DNA from 2 places in the Hydrogenophaga sp. FW305-3-2-15-A-LB1 genome. Region 2 is predicted to be linked to the other one. Evidence: riboswitches for the same ligand, from Rfam matches in the RefSeq annotation. Region 2 holds a riboswitch; the other holds the start of a gene.

Region 1 (14,203 bases), on a different contig from region 2:
TCTCGACGATCAGGTAGATCTCGGTGGTGTTGGGCAGCTTGCTGGTGGCGCCCACGGGCACCACGGCGCCGTTCTCGGCGATGTCCGGTGCGACCACGGTGACCTGGTCGCTGTTGGCGGGCGTGCCGCCCACGGCCTTGAGCGCCTCGGCCAGGGTCTTCACTTCGAAGCCGGCGCGGTCCACGGCGGCCTGGGCCTGGCTTTGGGTGATGAGACCCAGCGACACGAGCGTGGCGAAGGCCCCGGTGGTCTTGAGGGCGACTCGGCGTGAGTTGTTCATGGGGAGCTCCTGGTGAGAATGAAAAAACGCGGTGAGTTTACTGGGGGGCCCCAGCAAGGATCCAGCCGGCAAGCAGTTTGAGCTCGTCGTCCTTCAGATTCGGTTGTGGGGGCATCGGCACCGGGCCGTAGGCCCCCGAACCACCCGACTTGATGCGCGCCGCCACGGCGTCGAGCGCACCCGCCTGTCCCTTGTGCTTGGCGGCCACGTCCTTGAAGGCCGGGCCCACCAGCTTCTTGTCCACCGCGTGGCAGGCCATGCAGGCGCTCTTGGTCGCCAGCGCCTTGGCGGCAGCGGCGTCCTGGGCGTGGGCACCCGCGCTCCAAAGCGCGCCGGATGCTGCCAGGCACAGCAGGATCGATTTCATGGACATAGCGTACGGTCTCCTTGTCGTGGGGGGAATGGGGTTTACGAGTAAATGCAAATATTAAGAAGCATACCTTCGCTCCCGAAGGCCAGCCCCTGCGACGGCCAATGGCCCTCACTTCGCGCCGTTGACGATCCACTGCGCGATCGAGCGCGCGTCGGCTTCGCTGAGCTGGGGCTGCGGCGGCATCGGCACCGCGCCATACACGCCCGAACTGCCACCCTGGATCTTGCCCATCAGGTAGGCCTCGAGGTCGGCCTTGCCCTTGTGCTTGGCCAGGATCTCGGTGAAGCCCGGGCCCACGATCTTGTTGCTCATGCCGTGGCAGGCGGTGCAGCTGTTGGCGCCGAGCAGGGCCTTGGGGTCTTTCACCGCCGGGGCGGCCGCGACCACCACGGCGGCGGGCGCCGGCCCGCTGCCCACCGGCCCCTTGGGCGGCGGCTTGGTGGTGTCGGCGCCGCGTACCGGGCCGATCACGCGGTTCTGCTCCTGGATGTTGCCGTGCGCGTCGCGCGCGAAGTCGGGCAGCGAGGAGCGGATGGTCGACTCCACCGGGCAGTCCTTCATGCAGGCCACGTTCTTCACGTCGCCCTTGCCTTCGAGCTTCCACAGCGGTTCATGGAACACCATGCCGTTGCGGTTGGGCATGCGCTTCTGCACCTCGGCGATGTTCTGGTCGTTCAGCGTGAAATCGGCCGGCACCACCTCGGCCAGGCTCAGCAGGTAGGCCGTGACGGCGTAGACCTCGTCGGTCTTGAGCGTCTTGGGCGCGTTCCAGGGCATGGCGCGGTTGATGTAGTCCCACAGCGTGGAGAGCGTGGCCACCTTCATCATGGTGGTCTTCTGCGGGAAGATGCTGCCGGGTTCGAGGTTCTTCACGCGGCCGCGCTCGATGTCGGCCTTGGTGGTGCCGCCCACGATGGGGGTGAACACCTCGTTCGATTCGCCGAAGCTGCCGTGGCAGGACGCGCACTGCGCCTCCCACACCTGCTCGCCCAGCGCCACCGAGCCCGCGCCCTTGGGCAGGCCCTTGAAGTCGGGGCGCACATCGATGTCCCAGGCCTTCACCTCGGCCTTGGTCGCATCGCGGCCCAGCTCGTGCCAGGGCTTGCCCTGTGCCACGGCAGGGCCGGAGAACCCGATGACGAGCGCAGCGAGGAAAGTTCCAGAAATACCGCGGAACCGGCTTTGCCGGGCCGCAGGTGTTGCCCCCTTGAGGGGGTCGCGCGAAGCGCGGCGGGGGGTCGTCATATCAATACACCTGGACGTTGGAGACTTCGCCGTTTTCGGCGACCCGCCATGACTGGATGGCGTTCTGGTGGTAGATCGAGCGCGTGCCGCGCACGGCGCGCAGTTGGTTGATCTTGGGCTGCACATAACCCGTGCTGTCGATCGCGCGGCTCTGCAGCACGGCGGGCTTGCCGTCCCACACCCAGTCGATGTTGAAACGCGTCAGCGCCTTGGGCAGCAGCGGGCCTTCCAGCCGCGCGGTGCGCCAGTTGCGCCCGCCGTCGGTGCTCACGTCCACGCGCTTGACGGCGCCGCGGCCCGACCAGGCCAGGCCGGTGATGTTGTAGTAGCCCTTGTCCAGAAGCGTCTGGCTGCCCGAGGGCGTCGTGATCACGCTCTTGCACTCCTGGATGCCGGTGTACTGGCGGTGCGTGCCGTCGGGCATGTGGTCGATGTAGTGCACCGCCTCGTCCTTGGTGGCCCACTTCTGGTCCCCCACCTCCAGGCGGCGCAGGTACTTCACCCAGCTCACGCCCTGGATGCCCGGCACCACCAGGCGCAGCGGGTAGCCGTTCTCGGGGCGCAGCATCTCGCCGTTCATGGCCCAGGCCACGAGGCAGTCGTCCATCGCGCGGTCGATGTCGATCGTGCGCGTCATCGACGAGCCGTCGGCGCCTTCGGCCAGCACGTACTTGCCGTTCTTCTTGTCGTAGCCGCACATCTCCAGCAGCGTGGAGAGCAGCACACCGGTGAATTCGGAACAGCTCACCATGCCGTGCGTGTACTGCACCGAGGGCAGCGCCACGTTGCCCCACTCCGGCGCGGAGTTGGCGCCGCACTCGATGAAGTGGATGCGCGAGACGCTGGGCAGGCGCATCAGGTCGTCCATGGTGAAGACGCGCTCGCGCTTGACCAGGCCGTTGACCATCAGGCGGTGCTTGGAGGGATCGATGTCCCACCAGCCCTGGTGGTGGCGCTCGAAGTGCAGGCCGCTGGGCGTGATGATGCCGAACAGGCCCTGCAGCGGCGTGAAGCTCACCGAGGCCTGGGGCACGCGCGTGAGGCCCGGGCTCTGGCGGCGCTGCAGGTTGCCTTCCCACTTGCTGGGCAGGCCGTAGCCCAGCGTGGCCACGGGCTGGCCCAGGCCGGTGCTGTGCGCGGGCAGCTTGAGGATGGCGTCTTCGCCTTCGGCGGCCAGGGCGCGCGTGGAGGCGGCGGCGCTGGTCACGGCGCCCGCGCCCATGGCGAGGGCCTTGCCCATGAAGCTGCGGCGCGCCTTGCGCGCCTGCTCCAGCTTCTCGGTGCTCAGGTGGTTTTCCGGGGCGGGCAGCACGCGCCCGATGACGTCACTCAGGTCTGTTGACACGGTGGGATTCCTTGTGGGGTGGGCGATGGCCTGTCGCCTGGGATTAGGGACTATATGAGTGATTGCTGATATTCGGATTAGTATAAACCCGTACCGCTGAGGGTTAACACCGTGAGCACGGCCCTGCCCCGCTGCTAGCATGAACCATCGAAATATGCGTACTTACGGATAGTTAGGCGCCGCAAGGCCTGTCTGCTACATTTTTGGATGCACTTACGTTTCGACACCCCACAGGAGACCACGATGGTGAAAACGATGAAATGGCTGGCGGCGGGCGTGCTCTGCGCCGCCGCCATGGGGGCTCAGGCCCAGGTCAATCAGATCAAGGTGTGGGCCGCGGCCTGCGCCAACTGCCACGGCACCGATGGCCGCGCGCAGCCCGGTGCCATCTCGCTGGCCGGCCAGGGCAAGGACGATCTGCTGCAGAAACTGCTGGACTTCAAGGCCGGCAAGCGGCCCGCGACCATCATGCACCAGCTCGCCAAGGGCTACACCGACGAGCAGCTGGCCGACATCGCCGGTTATTTCGCCGCCCAGAAGAAATAAGGAGCCCCACCATGAAACGCCGTCAATTCGTTCAAACGCTGGGGGCCGGTTCGGCCGTCGCCAGCCTGGGTCTCCTGAATGGCTGCGCCACCACCGGCAGCGGCGCCAAGGTCGTCGTGGTCGGTGGCGGCTACGGTGGCGCCACCGCCGCCAAGTACGTGCGCCTGTTCTCCGACCACTCCATCGACGTGACCCTGGTCGAGCCCAACGCGGCCTTCGTTTCCTGCCCGATCTCCAACCTGGTGCTTGGTGGCCACAAGACCATGGCCGACATCACCACGCCGTACGACAACCTGAGCAAGCGCCACGGCGTGAAGGTGGTGCGCGACATGGTGGCCAGCATCGACCCGGCCAAGCGCACGGTCAAGCTGGCCAGCGGCGGCGAACTGCCCTACGACCGTCTGATCCTCTCGCCCGGCATCGACTTCATGTGGGACACCCTGCCCGGCATGGCCAAACCCGGCGCCACCGACAAGGTGCTGCACGCCTGGAAGGCCGGCCCGCAGACGCTGGCGCTGCGCCAGCAGCTCGAGGCGATGCCCGATGGCGGCGTGTACGCCCTGTCCATCCCGCTGGCGCCCTACCGCTGCCCGCCCGGCCCGTATGAGCGCGCCTGCATGGTGGCGAGCTACTTCAAGAAGGCCAAGCCCAAGAGCAAGGTCGTGATCTTCGATGCCAACGACGACATCACCTCGAAGAAGGGCCTGTTCATGAAGGCCTGGGACGAGCACTACAAGGGCCTGATCGAGTACCGCCCCAAGCACAAGCTGGTGGACGTGGACGCCGCCACCAACACGCTGAAGTTCGAGTTCAACGACGACTTCAAGGCCGGCGTGGCCAACGTGCTGCCCACGCAGCGCGCGGGCGAGATCGCGGTGAAGACCGGCCTGGCCACGGCCAACGCGCGCTGGTGCGAGGTGGACTTCCTGACCTTCGAATCGAAGGCCGCGAAGAACATCCACGTGCTGGGCGACGCGATCCAGATCGCGCCGGGCATGCCCAAGTCGGGCCACATGGCCAACCAGCACGGCAAGACCTGCGCGGCCGCCGTGGTCTCGCTGCTGCAGGGCAAGGAAGCGCCCTCGCTGCCGATCTACGCCAACACCTGCTACAGCTTCGTCACCGCCACCGACGTGGTGCACGTGGCCAGCGTGCACAAGTACGACGCGGCGCAGAAGACCATGCTGACGGTGCCCGGCTCGGGCGGCCTGTCCAGCGCGGCGAGCGAACTCGAAGGCCAGTACGCCATGGCCTGGGCGCGCAACATCTGGGCCGATTCGCTGGCCTGATCGACCCCGCCTTCCGGCCCAACGCCCCGGTGCCCCCGGGGCGTTGCCGTTTGCGGGCCCTGCGCGGCGCCTCGCGAACGTATACTCCCACCCGTGCCGCAAGGCGCATCCGCTAGGGGTGTTGCCCCGGGTTTTCCGCCCGGGCGCGACTGAGAGAGTCCCTTTGAACCTGATTGAGGTAATCCTCGCGCAGGGAAGCAGGCCGGATACCCAAGCCCCGTCGCGCCGCGCCGGGAGGCACCCGGCCCAGCCCACCTGCTTCAACACTGCTTGGAGCGTTTCCATGTCGATGAACCCGTCCCCGGCCAACCAGGCCCTGACCCCCGTGCCGCAAGGCAACCGGGTCTTCCACTTCCACGAGCACGCCGCCCTCTGGTTCAGCCTGGGCACCGGCCTGCTGGTGATGCAGATCGGCGCCTACCTCGTGCCCGCCGTGGGCACGCGCGACGCGGTCATCGCCATCGTGCTGGGCTCACTGATCGGCGCCGGCCTGCTGGCCTGGACGGCGCGCCTGGGCTGCCAGACCGGCCTGTCCAGCGCCGGTCTGATGCACGCCACCTACGGCAGCGCCTTCGCGCGCCTGCCGGTGCTGCTCAACATCGCGCAACTGGTCGGCTGGACCACCTTCGAGCTGGTCATCATGCAGGAGGGCACGGTCGCCATCTTGAAGCAGGCCTTGGGCGCCGAACCCGGCGGCCTGCTCGACGGCACCGGCGGCAAGCTGTTGGCCACCCTGCTGTGGGGCGGCGTGCTCACCGCGCTCATGGCCGGCTCCATGCTCACGCTGGTGCGCCGCTTCGTGAGCCGCTTCGGCCTGCCGCTGGTGATCGCCTCGCTGGCCTGGCTCACCTGGCAGTTCGGCACGCGCCTGCAGGCGCAGGGCTTCGAAGGCTTCTGGAACCGGCCCGGCGCCGGTGGCATGGGCCTGTTCTCCGCCATGGACCTGGTGATCGCGATGCCGGTGTCCTGGCTGCCCCTGGTGGCCGACTACGCGCGCCACGGCAAACGCACGGCCACCACGCTGGGCGGTACCTGGCTGGGTTATGCGCTGGCCAACATCTGGTGCTACGCGCTGGGTGTGCTGGTGGTCAGCACGGTGGAGCCGGGCACCAACCTCGTGGGCGCGCTGCTGCTCGCGCAGGGCGGTCTGATCGCCCTCGGCCTGATCCTGCTCGACGAAATGGACAACGCCTACGGCGACGCGCACTCGGGCGCGGTCTCGGTGCACAGCCTGCGCCCGCGCTGGAGCATTCGCGCCGCCGGCCTGGGCTTCGCCGTGGTCTGCACCGGCCTGGCGCTGCTGCTGCCCATGCACACGCTGGAGCCCTTCCTGCTGCTGCTCAGCTCGGTGTTCGTGCCGCTCTACGGTGTGATCCTGGGCCGCCTGGGCACCGGCGTGGCCACGGGCCCGGCGCGCACGGTGGACTGGAGCGCCGCCGCGCTGTGGGTGCTGGGCATCGCCTGCTACCACCTGCTCGCGAAGTTCGCGCCGCAACTCGGGTCGGCCCTGCCCACGCTGGCGCTGACCTTCGTGCTCGCCGCGCTCTCGCGGCCGCGCAATGCCGGCGGGCTCAGCCCGGCAAGGGCCTGAACCTCATGCCGCCGCGCCGCTTCCCCTCAGCCCCGGGGCCGCTTGTGCAGCGCGAGCGGCGCGTGGCCGTGGTTGAGCGGCCCGTGGCCGGCACCGGTGTACACATTGGCGCCCATGGCGATGGCCTGCAGGATGTAGCTGCGCGCCTTCGCCACCGCCTGGTCCAGCGGGTTGCCGAGCGCGAGGTAGGCCGCGATGGCCGACGACAGCGTGCAACCGGTGCCGTGCGTGTTGCGGCTCGCGATGCGCGGCGAGGCCAGGCGCTGCGCGGGCCCGTCGCCGCTCACCAGCAGGTCGGCGACCTCGTCGCCCGGCAGGTGGCCGCCCTTGAGCAGCACCGCCTTGGCCCCCAGCGCGAGCAGATCGCGCGCGGCGGTTTCGAGTTCATCCGCATGGGCAATCGGCCGGCCCAGCAACAGCGCGGCCTCGTCCAGGTTGGGCGTGACCACCGTGGCCAGCGGGAACAGCTCGTCCACCAGCACCTGCACCGTGTCGGGCGCGATCAGGCGGTCGCCGCTGGTGGCCACCATCACCGGGTCGAGCACCACCTGCTTCACCTCGTAGTGCCGCAGCGCCCAGGCCACGGTGCGCACGATGTCGGGCGCGTGCAGCATGCCGATCTTCACCGCGTCCACCCCGATGTCGTCGAGCACCGCGCTCAGTTGCGCCTTGAGCATCTCGGGCGGCACGCCATGGATGCCGCTCACGCCCAGCGTGTTCTGCGCGGTCAGCGCGGTAATGGCCGTCATGCCGTAGCAGCCCAGGGCCGCGAAGGTCTTGAGATCGGCCTGGATGCCGGCGCCCCCGCCGCTGTCGGAGCCGGCGATGGAGAGGACGCGGGTGTAACGTTGCGCTTCGTTGCTCATGGCGCGCATTGTGGCAGCGCCGAAAGCCCCTCATGAATCTTTCCCCCGACAAACCCGACGCGGTGGTGCTCGGCGCCGGCCTCATGGGCCGGCTGCTGGCCTGCGCGCTCGCGCAGCGCGGGCACCGCGTCGAGGTGATCGACGCCGGCGGGCCGGAGGCCGCGCACGCCGCCGCGCGCGTCGCCGCCGCCATGCTCGCGCCGCTGGCCGAATCGGCCGTCACCGAACTCAACGTGGTGCGCATGGGCCAGCACGCGCTCGCGCGCTGGCCGCAGCTGCTGGCCATGCTCGAACAGCCCGTGTTCTTCCAGCAGAGCGGCACGCTGGTGCTCTGGCACCGGCAGGACGCGGCCGAAGCCGAGCGCTTCGCCGGCCAGCTCGCGCGCACCAGCGCCGCCCTGCCCTCGCTGCCGCAGGCGCGGCGCCTGGACGGCACGGCCCTCACCGCGCTGGAGCCGGCCCTGGCCCAGCGCTTCGCGCAAGGCCTGTACCTGCCCGACGAAGGCCAGCTCGACAACCGCGAACTGCTCACCGCGCTCGCGCACCAGATGCAGGTGCTGGGCGTCACGGTGCGCTGGCACACGGCGCGCGCCCCCGATGAGGTGGACCCGGGACCCGATGCCTGGCTGTTCGACTGCCGGGGCCTGGGCGCCCAGCCGCAATGGCCCGCCTTGCGCGGCGTGCGCGGCGAGGTCGCGCGCATCCATGCACCGGGCGTGAGCCTGTCGCGCCCCACGCGCCTGGTGCACCCGCGCTACCCGCTGTACATCGCGCCCAAGCAGGACGGCCTGTTCGTGATCGGCGCGACCGAGATCGAGTCCGACGACCTCTCGCCCGCCAGCGTGCGCTCCACGCTGGAGCTGCTGAGCGCGGCCTACACCGTGCACCCGGGCTTCGGCGAAGCGCGCATCGTCGAACTGGGCGTGCAGTTGCGCCCCACCCTGCCCGACAACCTGCCCGCGCTGCGCCTCACCGGACCGCGCAGAATGGCGATCAATGGCCTGTACCGCCATGGCTTCATGATCGCGCCGGCCGTGCTGGACGCCGCGCTCGAAGTGGTGGACCAGGGCCACTCGCCGCTGGCCGACGCCCTTGGGCTGGCGGTCATCCGCTGAACGAACGGAACCTCGCATGAATGTGATCATCAACCAGGAAACCCGCGAACTGCCCGAAGGCGCCACGCTGGCCGACGCGCTGCTCGTCTGGGAGCCGCCCGCCGTGTTCGCCGCCGCCGTCAACCTGCAGTTCGTGCCGCGCACGGGCTACGCACAGCACCGGCTCAACGACGGCGACCGCATCGAAATCATCGCCCCCATCACCGGGGGCTGAGGACACACCGCCATGGACATGAACACCCCACCGCTCACCCAGGAAGACCCGCTGGTGCTCTACGGCGAGACCTTCGCCGGCCGCCTGCTGCTGGGCACTTCGCGCTACCCCTCGCCCGCCACGCTCGAAGCCGCCGTGAAGCGCGCCCGGCCCGCCATGCTCACCGCCTCGCTGCGGCGCCAGGGCGCCGCGCAGCCCGAGGCCGGTGCGGCGTTCTGGAAGCTGCTGCAGGAACTGGCCGTGCCGGTGCTGCCCAACACCGCCGGCTGCCACACCACGCAGGAGGTGATCACCACCGCGCAGATGGCGCGCGAGGTCTTCAACACGCCCTGGATCAAGCTCGAACTCATCGGCGACGACTACAGCCTGCAGCCCGACACGCTCAACCTGGTGGACTGCGCGCGCCAGCTGATCAACGACGGCTTCAAGGTGCTGCCCTACTGCACCGAAGACCTGGTGCTGTGCCAGCGCCTGGTGGACGTGGGCTGCCAGGCCGTGATGCCCTGGGCCGCGCCCATCGGCACCGGCCAGGGCCCGGTCAACCCCTACGCCATGCGCCTGCTGCGCGAGCGCCTGAGCGTGCCGCTGATCGTGGACGCCGGCCTGGGCCTGCCCTCGCACGCCTGCACCGTGATGGAGTGGGGCTTCGACGCCGTGCTGCTCAACACCGCCGTGGCGCTCGCGCAGTCGCCGGTGGACATGGCCGGCGCCTTCGCCGACGCCGTGTGCGCCGGCCGCGCCGCCCACCGCTCGGGCGCCATGCAGCCGCAGGCCAGCGCGCAGCCGAGCACGCCCGTGATGGGCACCCCTTTCTGGCACCACGGTTCATGAGCGCAGCGCAGGGCCGCTCCCAAACAAGCTCGCACCGCAGTGCGACGCACGGAGGTTTCACATGAGCACCACGATCACCTCCACCGAAGCGATGGTCCAGGCCATCGTGGACGCCCACCGCGCCACGCTGGCCCTGCCCCTGGCCCCGCATGCCGTGCCGCCCGCGCCCGCCTCCGACGACCCGGTGTTCGTCGCCGCGCTGCAGGCCGCGCACGAACTCGGCTTCATCGACATCGACGCCGTCTGCGTGGCGCGCGCCTGGTCCACCCGTACGCGGCGCACCGGCCGCTTCGACGCCGCCCATTGGCCCGACGAACCGGCCGATTTCGACATGGCGCCCTTCCCGCGCGAGCACGCCTTCGCGGCCTGCCCGCCCGAGCTCGGCCTCTATGCCGTGATGCCCGATGCGGACTGGACGGTGCGCATGGCGCGCGCGGGCGTGCCCACGGTGCAGCTGCGCTTCAAGTCCGGCGACGCGCAGGCCATCCGCGCCGAGATCCGCGCCGCCGTCGCCGGCGTGCAGGGCACGGGCGCGCTGCTGTTCATCAACGACCACTGGCAAGAAGCCATCGAGGCCGGCGCATATGGCGTGCATCTGGGCCAGGAAGACCTGCAGGCCATGGCCCCCGAAGACCTGGCCGCCATCCGCCGCGCCGGCCTGCGCCTGGGTCTGAGCACGCACGGCTACGCCGAGATGCTGATCGCCGACCGCCACAACCCCAGCTACATCGCCATGGGCGCGGTGTTTCCCACCACGCTCAAGCAGATGGCCACCGCGCCCCAGGGCACGGGCCGCCTGCGCGCCTACGCGCCCCTGCTGCGCGGCGTCACGCACATGGCGATCGGCGGTATCGACCTGCACAACCTGCCCGAGGTGCTGAACGCCAACGTGCGCTCGGTGGGCGTGGTGCGCGCCCTCATGGCCGCGCCCGATCTGGACGCGGCGGTGGCCGAATGGACGGCCGCGCTGGCGCGCGACACAGACGCCTGAACTAGACCGGCCGAAGCGGCACGTGCGGGACGGTGGCCCGCAGCACCCGGATGCGGTCCTGCGCGGAGACCACGCCGCCGTGCAGGACCACCGCCATCACCCCCGCCTTGCGCACCAGTTCCCCATCGGCCGTGTGGCCCAGCACCGCGGCCAGCAGACCGGGCTGGAAACGCTCGATCTGCACGCAGGGGTTGCGCAGGCCTGTGATGCGCACCCGCGCCTCGGCCCCCAGCTGCAGTTCGGTGCCGGTGGACAGCTCCAGCAGATCGATGCCTCCGGTGGTGATGTTCTCGCCCAGGTCGCCGGGATGCACCGTGTGCCCCTGGTGGGCCAGGGCGACAAACAGCTCGGCCTGCAGCAGGTGCACCTGGCGCAGGTTGGGCTGGCTGGGATCGCGCGCCACGCGCGAGAGGTGCTGAACCGTCGCCCCGCAGTGCGCATCGCCCTGCACGCCCAGGCCCTCGAGCAGGGTGATCGCATGCACCCGCTCCTTGGAGAAGTGGTGCAGGCGGCTCCGGTGGACGGCGATCACTCGGGCGTCGTTCATGGTGCGTTCCGTTTTAGCACACGGGCCGTTTTCCAGTGAGCCCAGGACCACCTCCACGTCGGTGTCCTGGCGCACAGACCCGCCCCATAGCGAGGGGCACATTGGAACGCATGAACCTGCCATCCCACAAGGAGCGACCATGAACCTCTTTCACACCCCTCTCCCTGTTTCACACCGTCATGCCCTGCTGGCGGCGGTGGCGGTGCTGGGCCTCGCCGGCTGCGGCTCCCGCCCACCCGTGAGTTCCCAGGCCTACCCCTCACCGGTGTACCAGGCGCCCGCCCCGGGCCAGCCGGTGGCGCGCGACTACCGGCGCCGCGATTCGGAAACCCTGTACGAGGTGCCGGTGAGCGCCTCGCGCGCCATCTACGGCGGTGGGCAGCGCTGCTGGATCGAGCGCGAGGAAGTCGAGCGCCGGCGCAGCGTGCCGGGCGCGATCGTCGGCGGCGTCATCGGCGGCATCCTGGGCCACCAGATCGGCGGCGGTTCCGGGCGCGACATCGCCACCGTGGGTGGCGCGGTGGCGGGCGCGGCGGTGGGCTCCAACGTGGGCCGCAACAACCCGCAGACGCAGGACGTGCAGCGCTGCACCAACGTGAACAGCGAGGGCGCGCCCGAGTACTGGGACGTGAGCTACACCTTCCGCGGCGTGCAGCACCAGGTGCAGATGACCTCGCCGCCGAGGCGCACCATCCTGGTCAACGAGAACGGCGAACCGCGCCTCTGAGTGCGGGTCGCGTCAGGCGCCGTCCGCCACATGGCGGGCGCCGCGCCGGACTTCCGTCAGCCGGGTCCGCAGGGCCAGCGCGGGCCGTTCGCCTTCGAGCCATTCGTTGGGGGTCACGAACCAGAGCGCGAGTTCCGGGCCCTGCAGCACACTCCCCAGCTCCGCGCACACCATGGGCACCTCCGGGTGCAGGATGGCGCGTTCCAGATCGACCTGGAACAGAGGCAGCACGATGCCCCAGGGACTGTCCATGGCAACGGCCATGCCCGAGACGATCCAGCGCGCCACCAGCGACACCGGCTGGGAGATCTGCAGCCGGGCGTCGCGCAGCGCCTGCTGCCGGATCAGGTCGGCCAACTCGTCGCCGCTGACCAGTCCCCCCGTGTCGGCGAACGCCGCGGCAATCGACATCCATCGGTGGGGCTCGCTCGCGGCGGGTGGCGGCGCCGCCTGAAAGCGCTTCATCGGTGCGGCGGTGGGCAGGTAGAGGTCGGCCATGGAATTCCCCTGGTAGATGGTCCCGTGCGCGGTGGTGCGCGAGGACATCCGAGAATGCCGCAGGCCATGCGCTGGGGTCTGAACCAAGGCACGCACCGACATGCAGGGGGCACATACCGGCCGCACGCGGGCACCAAATGCGGTCAGGGCCTGGAAGGCCCGGGCTCAGCCGCCCAGCGCCACGTAGCGGTCGGCGCGGGCGGCGTGCCGCACGGCCTGCAGCGTGGTCTGCATGGCCACGGCGGGCCGCTCGCCGTGCAGCCACTCGTTGGGGGTCACGAACCACAGCGCCAGCTCCGCGCCTTCCAGCACACCGCGCAATTCCGCCAGCACGACGGCCACCCCGGGTTGCAGCGAAGCGCGCGGCAGATCGAACTGGAACATGGGCAGCAGGTGGCCCCACGGGCTGTCGATGGACACCACCGCCCGCGACACGATCCAGCGCGCCACGAGCGACACCGGTTCGCTCACCCGCAGGCTCGTGTCCAGCACGCAGTGTTCCCGGATGCGCGTGGCCAGTTCGTCGCCGCTGATCAGGCCGCCGGTGTCGGCAAAGGCCGCGGCGGTCGTCATCCAGTGGCACGGTGGCATGCCCTCGGGCTGCGGCGCCGCGGGCAGTTGCACCACCGTGTCGTTGAACCAGGTCGAGGCAGGCGTTTCGGTGAACGGGTGGACATCGGACATGGGGCTCCTCCAGGCAGGGTGCGCACAAGGCGCTGGGTTGCCTTCAAGGTTGGCTCACCCGCTTTCCAGCGTCTGTGCGATGACACACAGTGGCTTTCGCGCCACGGCCGAGGCCGTCTTGTCGTCCAATAGGGGGATGACAACGACCCCGCACGCCCCCGGCGCCGACACCGAACAGCGCCTGACCGAACTCGAAATCAAGGCCAGCTACGCCGACGACCTGCTCGACACGCTCAACCAGCTGGTGGCGCGCCAGCAGGAGCAGATCGACCTGCTGCTGCGCGAGGTCGGCCGCCTGCGCCAGCAGGGGGACCCCCAGGCCGCGCCGGCCGTGCGCAACCTGCGCGACGAACTGCCGCCGCACTACTGAGGCGAAGGCCTGCGGGCCTCAGCCGCCGCCCACCTGCAGCGACGCGCCCGTCGCGTAGAACTGCCCCCCGGCCACGTAGTGCAGGGTGCGCAGGTGATCGGGCGCGCCATCGAAATGCCAGCGCCCCGCGCGGAACACCCGCTCGTCCGCCCAGGCACCCACCACCTCGCCGATGAACAGGTCGTAGGTGGCCTGGTTGTGCGGTTCGGGCAGCAGCCGACACACCAGCCAGGCCACGCAGCCCTCCACCAGCGGCAGGGCCTCGTGGCCGGGGGCGTGAAAGGTCTTCACCCCGTGGCGCGCGAGCTTGTCCGGCACGGTGAGCGCGCTGTCGGTGCCCACGCCGAGCGTGAGCGCGGCCAGGCCGGCCGACGGCACGCACAGCGCAAAAGTGCCGCTGCCCTCCACCAATGCGCGCGTGCGCGTGGCCTTGTCGATCACCACCGTCACCTTGGGCGGTGAAAAATCCAGCGCACAGGCCCAGGCGGCCGACATCACGTTGACCTCGCCCGCGTGGGCCGAGGACACGAGCACGGTGGGGCCGTGGTTGATGAGGCGGTAGGCCTTGTCGAGGGGAACGGGCTGGAAGAAGCGGGGTTCGGGTGCCGGGGTGGTCATGCCCGGCATTGTGCAGAGCCGGCCTCAGGTCCGCTGGCCGCCGGGGCCGGTGACCGCGTCCGCCAAGGGGTTC
Region 2 (14,203 bases):
CGCCCAGGCGCACCCGACCTGGAGCGTGCTCGCCGTGCTGGCCACCACCGTGGGCGTGCCCTACCTGCTGCTGTCCACCACCGGCCCGCTGATGCAGGCCTGGTACGCACGCGCCTTCGTGGCCCGGGGCGCGCAGCCCTACCGGCTTTACGCGCTGTCCAACCTGGCGTCCATGCTGGCGCTGCTGTCCTACCCGGTGCTGGTCGAGCCGGTGCTGGCGGTGAAGCCACAGGCCTGGGTGTGGTCGGCCGGCTACGCGCTGTTCGTGCTGGTCTGCGTGGCCACGGCGGGCTACACGGTGCGGCGCCAGAACGGCGCCACGGCCCACACCGCCCAGCTCGAAGACGCGCCCCGCCCCAGCTGGCGCGAGTGCCTGCTGTGGGTGGGCCTGGCGGCCACCGCCTCCATGCTCTTGCTGGCCATCACGCGCCACCTCACGCAGGACGTGGCGCCCGTGCCCTTCCTCTGGGTGCTGCCGCTGGCGCTGTACCTGCTGAGCTTCATCCTGTGTTTCGACGCGCCGCGCTACTACGTGCGCCCGCTTTTCCTGGGCGCCCTGCCGCTGGCCTTCGTCGCGCTGGACTTCGCGATGAACGAAGGCCTGGACGTGCCGGTGCTGGTGGCCCTGCTGTGTGCGGCGGTGTTCGTGTTCTGCATGGTCTGCCACGGCGAGCTGGTGCGCCGGCGCCCGCCGCTGCGCCACCTCACGCTGTTCTACCTGATGCTCTCGGTGGGCGGCGCACTGGGCGGCCTGTTCGTGGGCCTGGTGGCACCAGCGGTCTTCAACGCCTACTTCGAACTGCCGCTGGGCCTGTTCCTGTGCGCGCTGCTGACGGTGCGGGTGCTCTGGCCCGGGCTGCGCGCGCGCTGGCGCGCCGCCCTGCTGCTGGCGCTGCTGCTCTACGGCGCGCGCCTGGCCAGCATCTCGCTGGACTACGTGCAGGGCTACACCGAGGTGGTGCGCAACTTCTACAGCCAGACGCGCATCGAGCAGAGCGTGGACGAGGACGGCCTGGGCCCGGTCCGCAAGATGGTGCACGGCAGCATCACGCACGGCGAGCAGTACCTCAACCACCCGAAGCGCGCCACCGCCTATTACTGCGAGCGCACCGGCATCGGCCGCGCGCTGTTGAGCCTGCCCACCGACCGGCCGCGCAAACTCGGCGTGGTGGGCCTGGGCGCGGGCACGCTCGCGGTGTACGGCCGGGCGGGCGACGAGATGCGCCTGTACGAGATCAACGACCAGGTGCTGGACCTGGCGCGGCGGCATTTCACGTTTCTCTCGGACAGCGCCGCGCGCACCGTGCCGGTGCTGGGCGATGGCCGCCTGATGCTGGAGCGCGAGGCCCCGCAGGCCTTCGACCTGCTGGCCATGGACGCGTTTTCAGGCGACTCGATTCCCACCCACCTGCTCACGCTCGAGGCCTTTGACGCCTACCAGCGCCACCTGCGGCCGGACGGGCTGCTCGCGGTGCACATCACCAACACCTACCTGGACCTGCGCCCAGTGATGGCCTCGGCCGCGTTGCACATGGGCAAGGTGGCGCTGCTGCTGGAATTGCCGTCGGGCCATGGCGACCCGTTCTGCCGGCGCTCCTCGTGGGTGGTGTTCGTCAACCCGGCGCAGGCGGCGAACCTGCCGCCCGCCTTGCGGGGGGCTCAGGTGCTGACACCGCGCCCGGGCTTCCGGCCGTGGACGGACACCTTCTCCAACCTGTTCGACATCCTGATCTGAGGGCCCGCTCGGCGCCGTTGCACTTTCTTGCAACTGCGCCGCGCCGGCTTCACGACTTCGCGTCGGGCGGTGGTGTGGTCACCACCTGGCCGTCCTTCACCGGCAGCGTCGCGCCGGGCTTGAACGAGGTGCGCACCGTGCCGTCCTTGCCATCCAGGCGGTAGGTCACCTGGTAGCCGCTGAGCTTCTGCGTCTTTTCGTTGACCGTCTTGCAGCGCCGCTCCACCGAAGCGACCGTGTCCTTCTGCTGCATGTTCTTCTGCACCTGGTTGCCGGCGTAGCCGCCAGCCGCGGCACCGGCCACGGTCGCCAGCGTCTTGCCGCTGCCGCCACCAATCGTGCTGCCCAGCAGGCCGCCGGCCACGCCGCCGATCACAGAGCCGGCGATGCGGTGCTGGTCCTTCACGGGCGCCTGCCGCTGCACCGTCACGTCCTCGCAATGCTCGCGCGGCGTGACCACCGTGGCCATGACTTCCTTCACCTCGACCACCTCGGCGACTTTGGGTTTCATGAGCGTCTGGTAGCCGGTGACGCCGCTGGCGCCGATGACGACCGTGGCGAGACCGCCGACGACCAGGCCCTTCATCATTGATTTGTCCATGTTTGCATCCTGCCTTTCTGTGGAATCCATCTTGCGCGGCAATCTATCGCTGTTCTGTCGTGTTCTTGTGACAAAGCGTGTCCGCGTACACTCTGCCCTGCTCCGGGGTGCACGGACTCGAAAGGGTCCGGCGCTGAGACGGCTTGACGGCCGAACCCGTGAACTTGATCCGGTTAGTACCGGCGAAAGAAGAGCGCATGCCCCACGGCGGCATGCGGGTGCGGCCCTTCCCCCGGCGGAAGGGCGGCGCCCGCGCACGCGGTCACTGGGGCGGTCCTCCGGAGCATTCATCCATGCCCATCCACCGGAACCGGAGACCGCCACCATGAACGCCCCCGACAAGATCCCCACCGCCTCGCTCGCGCTCAGCCGCGAACCCTTTCCCGCCTCCCGCAAGATCCACGTGCCCGGCCAGCTGCCCGGCGTGAGCGTGCCCATGCGCGAGATCGCGCTCACCAACGGCGAGCGCGTCGTGGTGTACGACACCTCGGGCCCGTACTCGGAACCGACGGCCGCGATCGACGTGACGCGCGGACTGCCCGAGGCGCGCGGTGCCTGGATCGCCGCGCGCGGCGACACCGAAACCTACGAGGGCCGCGCGCGCCAGGCGCTGGACGATGGTGTGAAACACGAAGCCCGCGACGCCGAACGCATCGAGGCCTTGCGCGCCTCCGCCATCGGCCTGCAGCGCACGCCGCGCCGCGCGCGCACCGGCTCGAACGTGACGCAGATGCACTACGCGCGCCGCGGCATCGTCACGCCCGAAATGGAATACGTGGCCGTGCGCGAGAACGGCAAGCGCGAATGGATGGCCGAGTACCTGGGCGACGCGGCGCGCGAAGCGCGCCTGCGCGGCAACCCCATGGGCGCGCGCATCCCCGAGATCATCACGCCCGAGTTCGTGCGCGACGAGGTGGCGCGCGGCCGCGCCATCATCCCGGCCAACATCAACCACCCCGAGGTGGAGCCGATGGCGATCGGCCGCAACTTCCTGGTCAAGGTCAACGCCAACATCGGCAACTCGGCCGTCACCTCCAGCATCGAGGAGGAAGTAGACAAGCTGGTGTGGGCGATCCGCTGGGGCGCGGACAACGTGATGGACCTCTCCACCGGCCGCAACATCCACACCACGCGCGACTGGATCGTGCGCAACTCGCCGGTGCCCATCGGCACGGTGCCGATCTACCAGGCGCTGGAGAAGGTGGGCGGCGTGGCCGAGGACCTGAGCTGGGCGATCTACCGCGACACGCTGATCGAGCAGGCCGAACAGGGCGTGGACTACTTCACCATCCACGCCGGCGTGCGCCTGCCCTTCATCCACCTCACCGCGAACCGGCGCACCGGCATCGTCTCGCGCGGCGGCTCCATCATGGCCAAGTGGTGCATCACGCACCACCAGGAGAGCTTTCTCTACACGCACTTCGACGAGATCTGCGAGATCATGAAGGCCTACGACGTGAGCTTCTCGCTCGGCGACGGCCTGCGCCCCGGCAGCGCCGCCGACGCCAACGACGAAGCCCAGTTCGCCGAATTGAAAACCCTGGGCGAGCTCACGCAGACCGCGTGGAAGCACGACGTGCAGACCATGATCGAAGGCCCGGGCCATGTGCCGATGCACCTGATCCAGGCCAACATGGACGAGCAGCTCAAGCACTGCCACGAGGCCCCGTTCTACACCCTGGGCCCGCTCACCATCGACATCGCGCCCGGCTACGACCACATCGCCTCGGCCATCGGCGCGGCCATGATCGGCTGGATGGGCACGGCCATGCTCTGCTACGTGACGCCCAAGGAGCACCTGGGCCTGCCCGACCGCGACGACGTGAAGCAGGGCCTGATCGCCTACAAGATCGCCGCGCACGCGGCCGACATCGCCAAAGGCCACCCCGGCGCCCGCGCGCGCGACGACGCCATGAGCAAGGCGCGCTTCGAGTTCCGCTGGCACGACCAGTTCAACCTCGGCCTGGACCCGGACACCGCGCGCGACTTCCACGACGAGACCCTGCCCAAGGACAGCAGCAAGGAAGCCCACTTCTGCAGCATGTGCGGGCCGAAGTTCTGCTCGATGAAGATCACGCAGGACGTGCGCGACTACGCCGAACAGGGCATGGCCGGCAAGTCGGCCGAGTTCAAGGCCGCGGGCGGCGAGTTCTACGTGCCGGTGCCGTCGATCCCGATCAAGGCCGGCGCCTAAACTCCCCGCCATGACCGACGACGACCTACCCCCGCTGAACCCCACGCCACCTGGCCTCTACCGCCACTACAAGGGCGGCTGGTACGAGGTGCTGGACACCGTGCGCTGCAGCGAAACCCTGCAGGGCATGACCCTGTACCGCGCGCTCTACGGCGGCTGGGGCCTGTGGGTGCGGCCGGCGGCCATGTTCGCGGAGGTGGGCACGTTCGAGGGGCGCGAGCAAGCGCGCTTCACGCGGCACGACCCGGCCGGCGTGCCGCTGGCCGACCTGCCCACCGCGCAGGCGCTCGTCGCCCACCTGCGCGGCCTGGCGCAGCGCCGGGGCATGGACCTGGACAGCATCCTGCGCCCGCCACCGCCCGAGCCCGCCACCTGCTGCGGGCGGGGTTGCAACGGCTGCGTCTGGGAAGGCTTCTACACCGCCCTGCACCACTGGCGGGAGGACGCGCTGGCCCGCCTTTTGTGACATTTGACCGGCCCCGGGCCCGGGCGGCGCCTCGGCCCGGGGCCCTTCCGTATACTGGTCGGGGTACAAAACCAGCGCCCCGCCTCAGCGCCCAGGGGACGCGACCGAATCAAAGAGGGAAGTCGAGTGAGTCAATCGAACATCGGCGGTTTCCGCATCGCAGGCATCAGCACGTGCCTGCCTCCGATGGTCGTGGACAACCTCGACCCGGCCCTGGGCTTCCCGCCGGAGGACGTGCGCAAGGTCGTGGCCATGGCCGGCGTGCGCGAACGCCGCGTGGTGGACCCGTCCATCACCTCGGCCGACCTGTGCCACCGCGCCGCCACGCGGCTGATGGAGCGCCTGGGCTGGGCGCCCGAGAGCGTGAGCGCGCTGATCTTCGTGACCCAGACGCCCGACCACTTCCTGCCCTCCTCCAGCTGCCTGCTGCAGCAGCGCCTGGGCCTGCCCGACACCTGCGCCGCGTTCGACGTCGGCCTGGGCTGCTCCGGCTATCCCTATGGCCTGTACATCGCGGCCGCGATGCTGCGCGCCGGGGGCCACCAGCGCGTGCTGATGCTGCATGGCGAAACGCCCAGCCGCTTCGTGAGCCCCGAAGACCAGGCCACCGTGCTGCTGTTCAGCGACGCCGGCTCGGCCACCGCGCTGGAGCTCGACGACACGCCCGGGGCCGGCGGCCAGTTCGTGCTGCACACCGATGGCAGCGGCGCCGACGGGCTGATCCTGCGCGGCGGCGCCTTCCGCGACCGCGAGCCGACCAACCCGCGCCACCACTTCCTGGAAATGGACGGCGCGGCCATCTTCAACTTCACCATCAAGCGCGTGCCCCCGCTGATCGCCGAGACGCTGGCCTTCGCGGGCAAGACCGTGGCCGACGTCGACGCCTTCGTGTTCCACCAGTCCAACCGCTTCATCATGAAACACCTGATGAAGAAGAGCGGACTGCCGGACGACCGGGTGCCGATGTCCATCGAGGACAGCGGCAACTGCGGCGGCCCCTCGGTGGCCGTGGCCATGACGCGCCGGCTCACCCCGCCCGCGCCGGGGCAGCGGCTGCACTGGATGCTGCTGGGCTATGGCGTCGGACTGTCATGGGGATCGGCCATGATCCAGATCGACGACCGCGCCGTGCTGCTGCACGACGACGGTGAAGGCCTGTCATTGAATCGAGGTGCCACCGATGAGTGAGAAATCCAAGACCCAGGTGTCCGTGAGCGATGCCCTCGCCATGCTCGCCGAGTGTTTCAACCTGCCCGTGGAAGACATGCACGCCGACCTGCAGCGCGACGCCATCGACGACTGGGATTCCATGGGCGCGCTCATGCTCATGGCCGAACTCGACGAGCGCTTCGGCATCGAGCTCACGGCCGAGGTCTCGCGCGAGATGACCCGCATCGGCGATGTGCTGGCCTTCCTCAAGGTGCACGGGGTGCTGAGTGAAAACGCCTGATGTGCGGCGCTCCGTGGCGCCCGCCCCCCGCCTGCCCGAGCACGAGAAGCTCGGCCGGCTGGTGGCGCGCAGCCTGGGGCTGGACGCCACGGCGCTGCAGCTCGGCCTGAACCCGGCCCTGCTCGCCGACCTGCCCGAGGTCATCGCGCTGCGCCGCGAGCACCTCAACGGCGGCTGGGACGACGACACCTACCTGCGCTGGCGCTACCGGCTCGGGCGCGCCAGCGGCGGCTTTGGCGACCTGTGGTGCCTGCGCGCCAAGGGCCGGCTGCTGGCCATCATCGGCGTGGAGGAACTGCGCGTCGAGCACGACGGCCAGCTGCACGCGGGCGCCCAGGTGATGGACCTGCTGGTGCGCCCCGAGACGCAGGAGTCGGGCCTGGGCATCTGGCTCAACCAGGCCATGCTCGCGCGGTACGACTTCACCCTCGCGGTGGGCGCCAACCAGAACTCGGCCGGCATCGTGCGCCGCATGTTCGAGCCGCTGCCCTCGCGCCTGACCTTCACCCACCCGCTGGACCTCGCGCCCTTCGTGCGCCGCCGCTGGCCGGCGGTGGCCGGCCTGCCCCTGGCCATGCGCGTGGCCAACGGCGGCCTGGCCCTGCGCCGGCTCGCGCTGCGCCGCCACCGGCCGCGCGGCCTCACGCTGGAAAACACCACCCAGCTCGACCCGGCACTGGCCGTGCCCGACACCCTCGATCCGGCCAGCGTGCACCTGCGCCGCGACAGCAGCTACCTGCAGCAGCGGCTGCTGGGCAACCCCCGGCGTTCGCTCGTGGTGCGCGTGGCGCGCCGCGAAGGCAAGGTGGTGGGCCTGATCGCCTGGGCGATGGAAACCGACGACAAGGGCCGGCCCGAGCTGCACGTGATCGACTGGCACCACGACAACGACGCCACCCTGATGGGCCTGCTGCACGACGCGGTGCGCGAAGCCGCCGCCCGGCGCTGCAGCTGCGTGCGGCTGAACCTGCAGGACAGCGCCACGCAACGCGTGGCCGCGCGCGCCGGCTTCCTGCCCTCGCGCGACGACGAAGGCCGCCTGTGCGGCGTGCAGTCGCGCGACCCGGCCCTGGCCAGGCGCCTGGCCAAGGCCCGCTGGGGCCTGACCGACGCGAGCGACGACAGCGATGCGCTCTGACCCGCCACACCGCGCTGCGAGGGCCTGAACATGTGCGGCATCGCAGGCCTCTTCAGCCCCCGGCGCCCGCCCGCGCGGGCCGAGCTGGACGCCATGATCGGCACGCTGGGCCACCGCGGCCCGGACGGACGAGGCACCTGGGTCGAAGGCCCGATCGGCCTGGCCCATGCGCGGCTGGCCATCATCGACCCTGAAGGCGGCGCCCAGCCCATGGGCAGCGCGGACGGCCGCGTGCAGCTGGTCTTCAACGGTGAGATCTTCAACTACATCGAGCTGCGCGAAGAGCTGCGCCAGGCCGGCCACCGCTTCGCCACCGACTCCGACACCGAGGTGCTGCTGCACGCCTATCAGGCCTGGGGCGATGCCTTTCTCTCGCGCCTGAACGGGCAGTTCGCCCTCGGCCTGTGGGACGGCCCGCGCCAGCGCCTGCTGCTGGCGCGCGACGGCGTGGGCATCCGCCCGCTGTTCTGGACGCGCGTGGGCCCGCGCCTGGCCTTCGCCTCCGAAGCCAAGGCCCTGTTCGCGCTGCCTGAGGTGCCGCGCGGGCTGGACCCCGCCGGCCTGGCCGCCAGCTTCGGCTGGTGGGCGCCGCTCGCGCCGCGCTCGGCCTTCGAAGGGATCCACTGCCTGCCGCCCGGCCACTGCCTGGTGGTGGACGCGCAGGGCGAAACGCTCACGCGCTGGTGGGACTGGGACTTCCCCGTCACCGACCCCTTCGCGCCGGTGGACGAAGACGCGCTGGCCGACGAACTGCACGCCCTGCTGGTGGACGCGGTGCGCCTGCAGCTGCGCGCCGATGTGCCGGTGGGCGCCTACCTCAGCGGCGGGCTGGACTCGTCCATCCTCACCACCATCATCCGCCGCCACACCGACACACCGCTGCGCAGCTTCTCGCTCACCTTCGACGACGCCGAGTTCGACGAAAGCGAGCACCAGCAGGCCATGGTGCGGCACCTGAACACGCAGCACTCGTCCATCGGCTGCGGCCGGCACCACATCGCCGCCGAATTCGCGCGCACCGTGTGGCACGCCGAGACCCCGCTGGTGCGCACCGCCCCCACGCCCATGCTGCGCCTGGCCGACAGCGTGCGCGCCGCCGGCTACAAGGTGGTGCTCACCGGCGAAGGGGCCGACGAGGTCTTCGGCGGCTACGACCTGTTCAAGGAAGCGAAGATCCGCCGCTTCGTCGCGCAACTGCCCGACTCGCCGCGCCGCGCCCGCGTGGTCGAGCGGCTCTACCCCTGGCTCGCGCGCTCGCCCGGCGGCTCCAACGCGATGTCGCAACGCTTCTTCACCGACAGCACCGTGCCCGGCGACGACGCGGTCTTCGCGCACCAGACCCGCCTGTCCACCACGCGGCGCGCCTGGGCCTTCTTCACGCCCGAACAGCAGCAGGCCCTGGCGCGGCACGACCCGGCCGCCCAGCTGCGCGCGCGCCTGCCGGACGGCTTCGGCCAGTGGCTGCCCATGGCGCGCGACCAGTACGTGGAAGCGCACACCCTCATGAGCGGCTACCTGCTCGCCGCGCAGGGCGACCGCATGGCCATGGCCGCGTCGATCGAAGGGCGCTACCCCTTCCTCGACCCGCGCGTGATCGCCTTCGCCAGCCGCCTGCCGCCGCGCCTGAAGATGCGCGGCCTGAGCGAGAAGCTGCTGCTGCGCGAGGCCTTCGCGCACGAGCTGCCGCCGCAGATCGGCCGCCGCACCAAGCAGCCCTACCGCTCACCCGACAGCGCCAGCTTCTTCGAGGCCGGTAAACCCCTGCCCTGGGTGGCCGAGCTGCTGAGCGAGGCCAGCGTGCGCGACGCCGGCCTGTTCGACGCGCCCGCCGTCGCGCGCCTGAGCGCCAAGTGCGCGGCCGGCCGCGCCATCGGCTTCGCCGACAACATGGCCTTCGTGGGCGTGCTCTCCACCATGCTGCTGCACGGGCAGTTCGTGCGGCCCGCCACCCCCGCGCTGGAGCTGGCATGAGCGCACTCGCCTTCCTGCCCGGCCCCTTCGTGCACAGCGCCTTCGATGCGCGCTGCCTCGAAGTGCCCGACAAGACCGCCGTGATCGTCGCCGACCGCGACGTCAGTTACCGCGAACTCAACGAGCGCGTGAACGGCGTCGCCAACGCGCTGCACGCCGCCGGCATCGGCGCGGGCGACCGCGTGGTGCTGCTGCTCGACAGCGGCGTGGACTACGTGGCCGGCCTGCACGCGGTCTGGCGCCTGGGCGCCGTGGTGGTGCCGCTGGGGCCGCAGACCAAGGCCGCCAAGCTCGCCCACGTGCTGGCCGACACCGGCGCACGCGCCCTGCTCACCCAGGCCTCGCTGGCCACGGCGTGGGCAGCGGCCTTGGCCGACACGCCCCAGGCACCCCTGGTGTGGGCCCAGGGCGACACGAACGCCCAGCCCTGGCCGCAACCCACCACCACGGCCACGGCCCATGCCGGGCCCGGCAATCCGGGCGACCTCGCCGCGCTCATCTACACCTCGGGCACCACCGGCGTGCCCAAGGGCGTGATGCTCAGCCACGCCAACATGCTCGCGGCCTGGCGCGCGGTGCAGGCCTACCTGCACCTGGCGCACGACGACGTGATCGGCCTGGCCCTGCCGCCCACCTTCAGCTACGGCCTGTACCACGTGCTCATGGGCCTGGGCATCGGCGCCACGCTGGTGCTGGAGAACACCGCCGCCTTCCCCATGCGCTTGCTGCAGCGGCTCGCCGCGCAGCGCGTCACCGTGTTCCCCGGCGTGCCCACGCTGTGGGCCAGCCTGCTCGCGCTGGACCTGAGCGCGCACGACCTGAGCGCGCTGCGCCTCATCACCAACGCCGCCGCCGCCCTGCCCGCCGCGCACACCGCGCAGCTGCGCGAGCGCCTGCCGCACGCGCGGCTGCTGCTGATGTACGGCCTCACCGAATGCATGCGCGCGAGCTACCTGCCGCACGAGGAAGTGGACACCCGGCCCGAGAGCGTGGGGCGCGGCATCCCGCACCAGGAACACTGGCTGGAAGACGAGAGCGGCCAGCGCCTGCCCCATGGCAGCACCGGCGAACTGGTGGTCTGCGGCGCGCACGTGAGCGCGGGCTACTGGAACGCGCCCGCCGGCCAGCCCAGCCGCCTCTCGCCCGGCCCGCGCCCGGGCGAGAACACCCTGCGCACCGGCGACGTCTTCCGCAGCGACGCCTACGGCTGGCTCTACTGCGTGGGCCGCACCGACGACATGTTCAAGTCGCGCGGCGAGAAGGTCTACCCGCTGGAGGTGGAACACGCCATCTGCGAACTGCCCGGCGTGCGCGAAGCCGCCGTCACCAGCACGCCCGACGAGCGCCTGGGCCTGGCCGTGAAAGCCTTCGTGCGCCTGCGCGAGGGCGCGACGCTGAGCGAACGCGAGATCATCCGCCATTGCCTGGCCCGGCTGGAGAGCTGGATGGCGCCCAAGACCGTGGCCTTCGTCGACGAGCTGCCGCTCACCGAGTCCGGCAAGCTGCGCCGCCGCGACCTGGCCTGATGTTTTCTTCTTTCAACCTTGCAACCCCCAACGGAACCCCATCCATGAGCACCATCAAAGCCGACGTGCGGCGCTACATCGAAGAGAACTTCCTGCTCGGCGCAGGCGCCGTCTCGCCCGGCGACGACGACTCCTTCCTCGAGCACCAGGTGCTGGACTCCACCGGCTTCCTGGAACTGGTGGCGCACCTGGAAGAGACCTACGGTTTCAAGATCGGCGACGACGAGATGGTGCCGGAGAACCTGGACTCGCTGAACGCCATCGAGGCCTTCGTGCAGCGCAAACAGCAAGGGGTGGCCTGATGAGCGCCGTGCCCCTGGGCCCCGAGTCCCTGGCGCTGGACTGCGAGGCCGAGCTGCAGCGCATCGCGCAATGGATCCCGCAGGTGCTCACGCAGAAGCTGCGCCGGCGCGGCCTGGTGGTGGCCATCAGCGGCGGCATCGACAGCTCGGTGTGCGCCGCGCTCTCCGTGCGCGCGCTGGGGGCGAAAAAGGTGTTCGGCCTGCTGCTGCCCGAGCGCGACTCCAGCGGCTTCAGCACCGAGCGCGGCCGCCAGCTGGCCGAGCACCTGGGCATCGAATACCAGGTGCACGACATCGCGCCCGCGCTCGAAGCCCTGGGCTGCTACGAGCAGCGCGACGAAGCCATCCGCCGCGTGGTGCCCGCGTACGGCGAAGGCTGGAAGAACAAGATCGTGATCGCCGGCGGTGTGGAAGGCGGCATCAACTTCTTCAAACTCGTCGTGCAATCGCCCGGCGGTGAACAGCAAAGCGTGCGCCTGCCGCTGCGCGAGTATTTGCAGATCGTGGCCGCCACGAACTTCAAGCAGCGGGTGCGCAAGACCATGGACTACTACCACGCCGACCGGCTCAACTACGCCGTGGTGGGCACGCCCAACCGGCTGGAATACGACCAGGGCTTCTTCGTGAAGAACGGCGACGGCTCGGCCGATCTCAAACCCATCGCGCACCTCTACAAGACCCAGGTCTACGCCATGGCGCGCCACCTCGGCCTGCCCGACGCGATCTGCAACGCCGTGCCCACGACCGACACCTACACCCTGCCGCAAGGCCAGGACGAGTTCTACTTCGCGCTGCCGTACGCGCAGATGGACATCGCGCTGTGGGCGCTGGAACACGGCCGCTCGGCCGAAGAACTCGCGGTCGCGCTGAAGATGACGCCGGCCCAGGCGCAGCGCGTGTACGACGACATCCGCGCCAAGCGTCGCGCCACGGAGTATCTGGCGGCGGCGCCGGAGCTCATGCCGGGCTGATCGCGCGGTTCAGAACAGCTCCTGCTGCGCCCGCAGCGCCTGCGGCTTGAACTGCGAGGTGTCCAGCGGCTCGCGCTCGGTGTTGAAACCCAGGCGCGCGCAGGTCTTGTTGAAGCGCTGGCGGATCAGGTCGGCCCAGATGCCGCTGCCGCGCATGCGCTGCGCGAAGTCCGCGTCGTAGTCCTTGCCGCCGCGCATTTCCTGCACGCGCGCCATCACGCGCAGGGCGCGGTCCGGGTAGTGCAGGTCCAGCCACTGGCGGAACATCGGGCTCAGTTCCCACGGCAGGCGCAGCACGGTGTAGAAGGCGCGGCGCGCGCCGGCGTCCCACGCGGCTTCGAGCACCTGCTCCATGTCGTCGGTGATGAAGGGGATCTGCGGCGCCACGCTCACGCCCACCGGAATGCCCGCGTCGGCCAGCGTGCGCAGGATGCGCAGGCGCCGGTGCGGCGCGGCCGCGCGCGGCTCCAGCGCGCGGGCGAGCTTGCCGTCGAGCGAGGTGATGGTCACGTAGACCGCTGCCAGGCCTTGCGCGGCCAGGGGCGCGAGGATGTCGATGTCGCGCTCCACGCCGCTGCCCTTGGTGACGATGGCCAGTGGGTGTTTCGCCTGCGCCAGCACCTCGAGCGCGGCCCGGGTGAGCCTGAGTTCGCGTTCGATGGGTTGGTAGGCGTCGGTCACGGTGCCGATGGCCAGCAGGCCGGGCACGTGGCGCGGGCTGGCGAGTTCGCGCCGCAGCACCTCGGCGAGGTTGCGCTTGGCGATGATCTTGGTCTCGAAGTCCAGGCCCGGCGAGAGGTTGAGGTAGCTGTGCGTGGGCCGCGCGTAGCAGTACACGCAGCCGTGCTCGCAGCCCCGGTAGGGGTTGAGGCCGAGCATGAAGCCCACGTCGGGCGAGTCGTTCCTGGTGATCGCGCTCTTGCAGTTTTCCCAGGTCACCTGGGTGGCCGGGGGCGGCACCTCGCCCCGCGCGAGTGCGGCCTCGTCCAGCGCACCCCAGCCGTCGTCGAACGCCTGGCGCTCGTCGCGCAGGAAGCGGTGCGGCTGCTGGTGGCTGATCCCCCGGCCCTTGATGGCCTGAATCGGAATGTGGACGTTCGGCATGGGATGACCACTGTACACAAAAACAGTGCTAGAGTGTGGCGCTTCAGGAGGCTCCATGTCCCTTTCTTCCCAGGCGGTGAACACCGCCGACCCCATCGTGTCCGTGCGCGGCGTGAGCAAGACCTACGCGGGCGGTTTCCAGGCACTCAAGCGCGTCGATCTCGACATCCGCCGGGGCGAGATCTTCGCCCTGCTCGGCCCCAACGGCGCGGGCAAGACCACGCTCATCAGCATCGTCTGCGGCATTGCGAATGCGAGCGAGGGCGTGGTGATCGCCGACGGGCACGACACCGTGCGCGACTACCGCGCGGCGCGCGCCGCCATCGGCCTGGTGCCGCAGGAACTGCACACCGACGCCTTCGAATCCGTCTGGGCCACGGTGAGCTTCAGCCGGGGCCTGTTCGGCAAGGCGCCCGACCCGGTCTACATCGAGAAGGTGCTGCGCGATCTCTCGCTCTGGGACAAGAAGGACAACAAGATCCTCACGCTCTCGGGTGGCATGAAGCGGCGCGTGCTGATCGCCAAGGCGCTGTCGCACGAGCCCAAGATCCTGTTCCTCGACGAGCCCAGCGCGGGCGTGGACGTGGAGCTGCGGCACGACATGTGGCGCATGGTGCGCGAGCTGCGCGACCGCGGCACCACCATCATCCTGACCACGCACTACATCGAGGAAGCCGAGGACATGGCCGACCGCATCGGCGTCATCAACCAGGGCGAACTCATCGTGGTGGAAGACAAGGACGTG

What was found. A riboswitch is a leader RNA that binds a small molecule or an ion and turns the genes downstream of it on or off. The one in region 2 is predicted to bind thiamine pyrophosphate.
Region 1: another riboswitch for thiamine pyrophosphate. It lies ahead of AC3WPZ_RS24550 (purine-cytosine permease family protein); the one in region 2 lies ahead of thiC (phosphomethylpyrimidine synthase ThiC).

The regions. Positions count from the first base shown of each region.
Region 1 covers NZ_JBYTAE010000101.1:204-14,406, forward strand. Annotated here, with positions in the region: gene soxY (thiosulfate oxidation carrier protein SoxY) at 1-280, opposite strand, end outside; gene AC3WPZ_RS24525 (c-type cytochrome) at 318-647, opposite strand; gene AC3WPZ_RS24530 (c-type cytochrome) at 762-1,898, opposite strand; gene soxC (sulfite dehydrogenase) at 1,900-3,243, opposite strand; gene AC3WPZ_RS24540 (c-type cytochrome) at 3,487-3,789, shown strand; gene AC3WPZ_RS24545 (FCSD flavin-binding domain-containing protein) at 3,801-5,078, shown strand; TPP riboswitch at 5,183-5,291, shown strand; gene AC3WPZ_RS24550 (purine-cytosine permease family protein) at 5,368-6,669, shown strand; gene thiD (bifunctional hydroxymethylpyrimidine kinase/phosphomethylpyrimidine kinase) at 6,696-7,535, opposite strand; gene AC3WPZ_RS24560 (FAD-dependent oxidoreductase) at 7,568-8,650, shown strand; gene thiS (sulfur carrier protein ThiS) at 8,667-8,864, shown strand; gene AC3WPZ_RS24570 (thiazole synthase) at 8,883-9,695, shown strand; gene AC3WPZ_RS24575 (thiamine phosphate synthase) at 9,757-10,686, shown strand; gene AC3WPZ_RS24580 (MOSC domain-containing protein) at 10,688-11,233, opposite strand; gene AC3WPZ_RS24585 (glycine zipper 2TM domain-containing protein) at 11,373-11,960, shown strand; gene AC3WPZ_RS24590 (hypothetical protein) at 11,973-12,458, opposite strand; gene AC3WPZ_RS24595 (hypothetical protein) at 12,624-13,142, opposite strand; gene AC3WPZ_RS24600 (SlyX family protein) at 13,279-13,512, shown strand; gene AC3WPZ_RS24605 (flavin reductase family protein) at 13,531-14,130, opposite strand; gene AC3WPZ_RS24610 (enoyl-CoA hydratase/isomerase family protein) at 14,155-14,203, opposite strand, start outside.
Region 2 covers NZ_JBYTAE010000029.1:30,307-44,509, forward strand. Annotated here, with positions in the region: gene AC3WPZ_RS11075 (spermidine synthase) at 1-1,735, shown strand, start outside; gene AC3WPZ_RS11080 (glycine zipper 2TM domain-containing protein) at 1,785-2,336, opposite strand; TPP riboswitch at 2,430-2,544, shown strand; gene thiC (phosphomethylpyrimidine synthase ThiC) at 2,662-4,530, shown strand; partial or broken gene AC3WPZ_RS11090 (DUF1653 domain-containing protein) at 4,541-4,768, shown strand; gene AC3WPZ_RS11095 (oxidoreductase-like domain-containing protein) at 4,856-4,996, shown strand; gene AC3WPZ_RS11100 (3-oxoacyl-ACP synthase III family protein) at 5,123-6,184, shown strand; gene AC3WPZ_RS11105 (acyl carrier protein) at 6,177-6,446, shown strand; gene AC3WPZ_RS11110 (hypothetical protein) at 6,433-7,584, shown strand; gene asnB (asparagine synthase (glutamine-hydrolyzing)) at 7,615-9,555, shown strand; gene AC3WPZ_RS11120 (class I adenylate-forming enzyme family protein) at 9,552-11,081, shown strand; gene AC3WPZ_RS11125 (acyl carrier protein) at 11,126-11,383, shown strand; gene nadE (NAD(+) synthase) at 11,383-12,354, shown strand; gene AC3WPZ_RS11135 (PA0069 family radical SAM protein) at 12,364-13,458, opposite strand; gene AC3WPZ_RS11140 (ABC transporter ATP-binding protein) at 13,514-14,203, shown strand, end outside.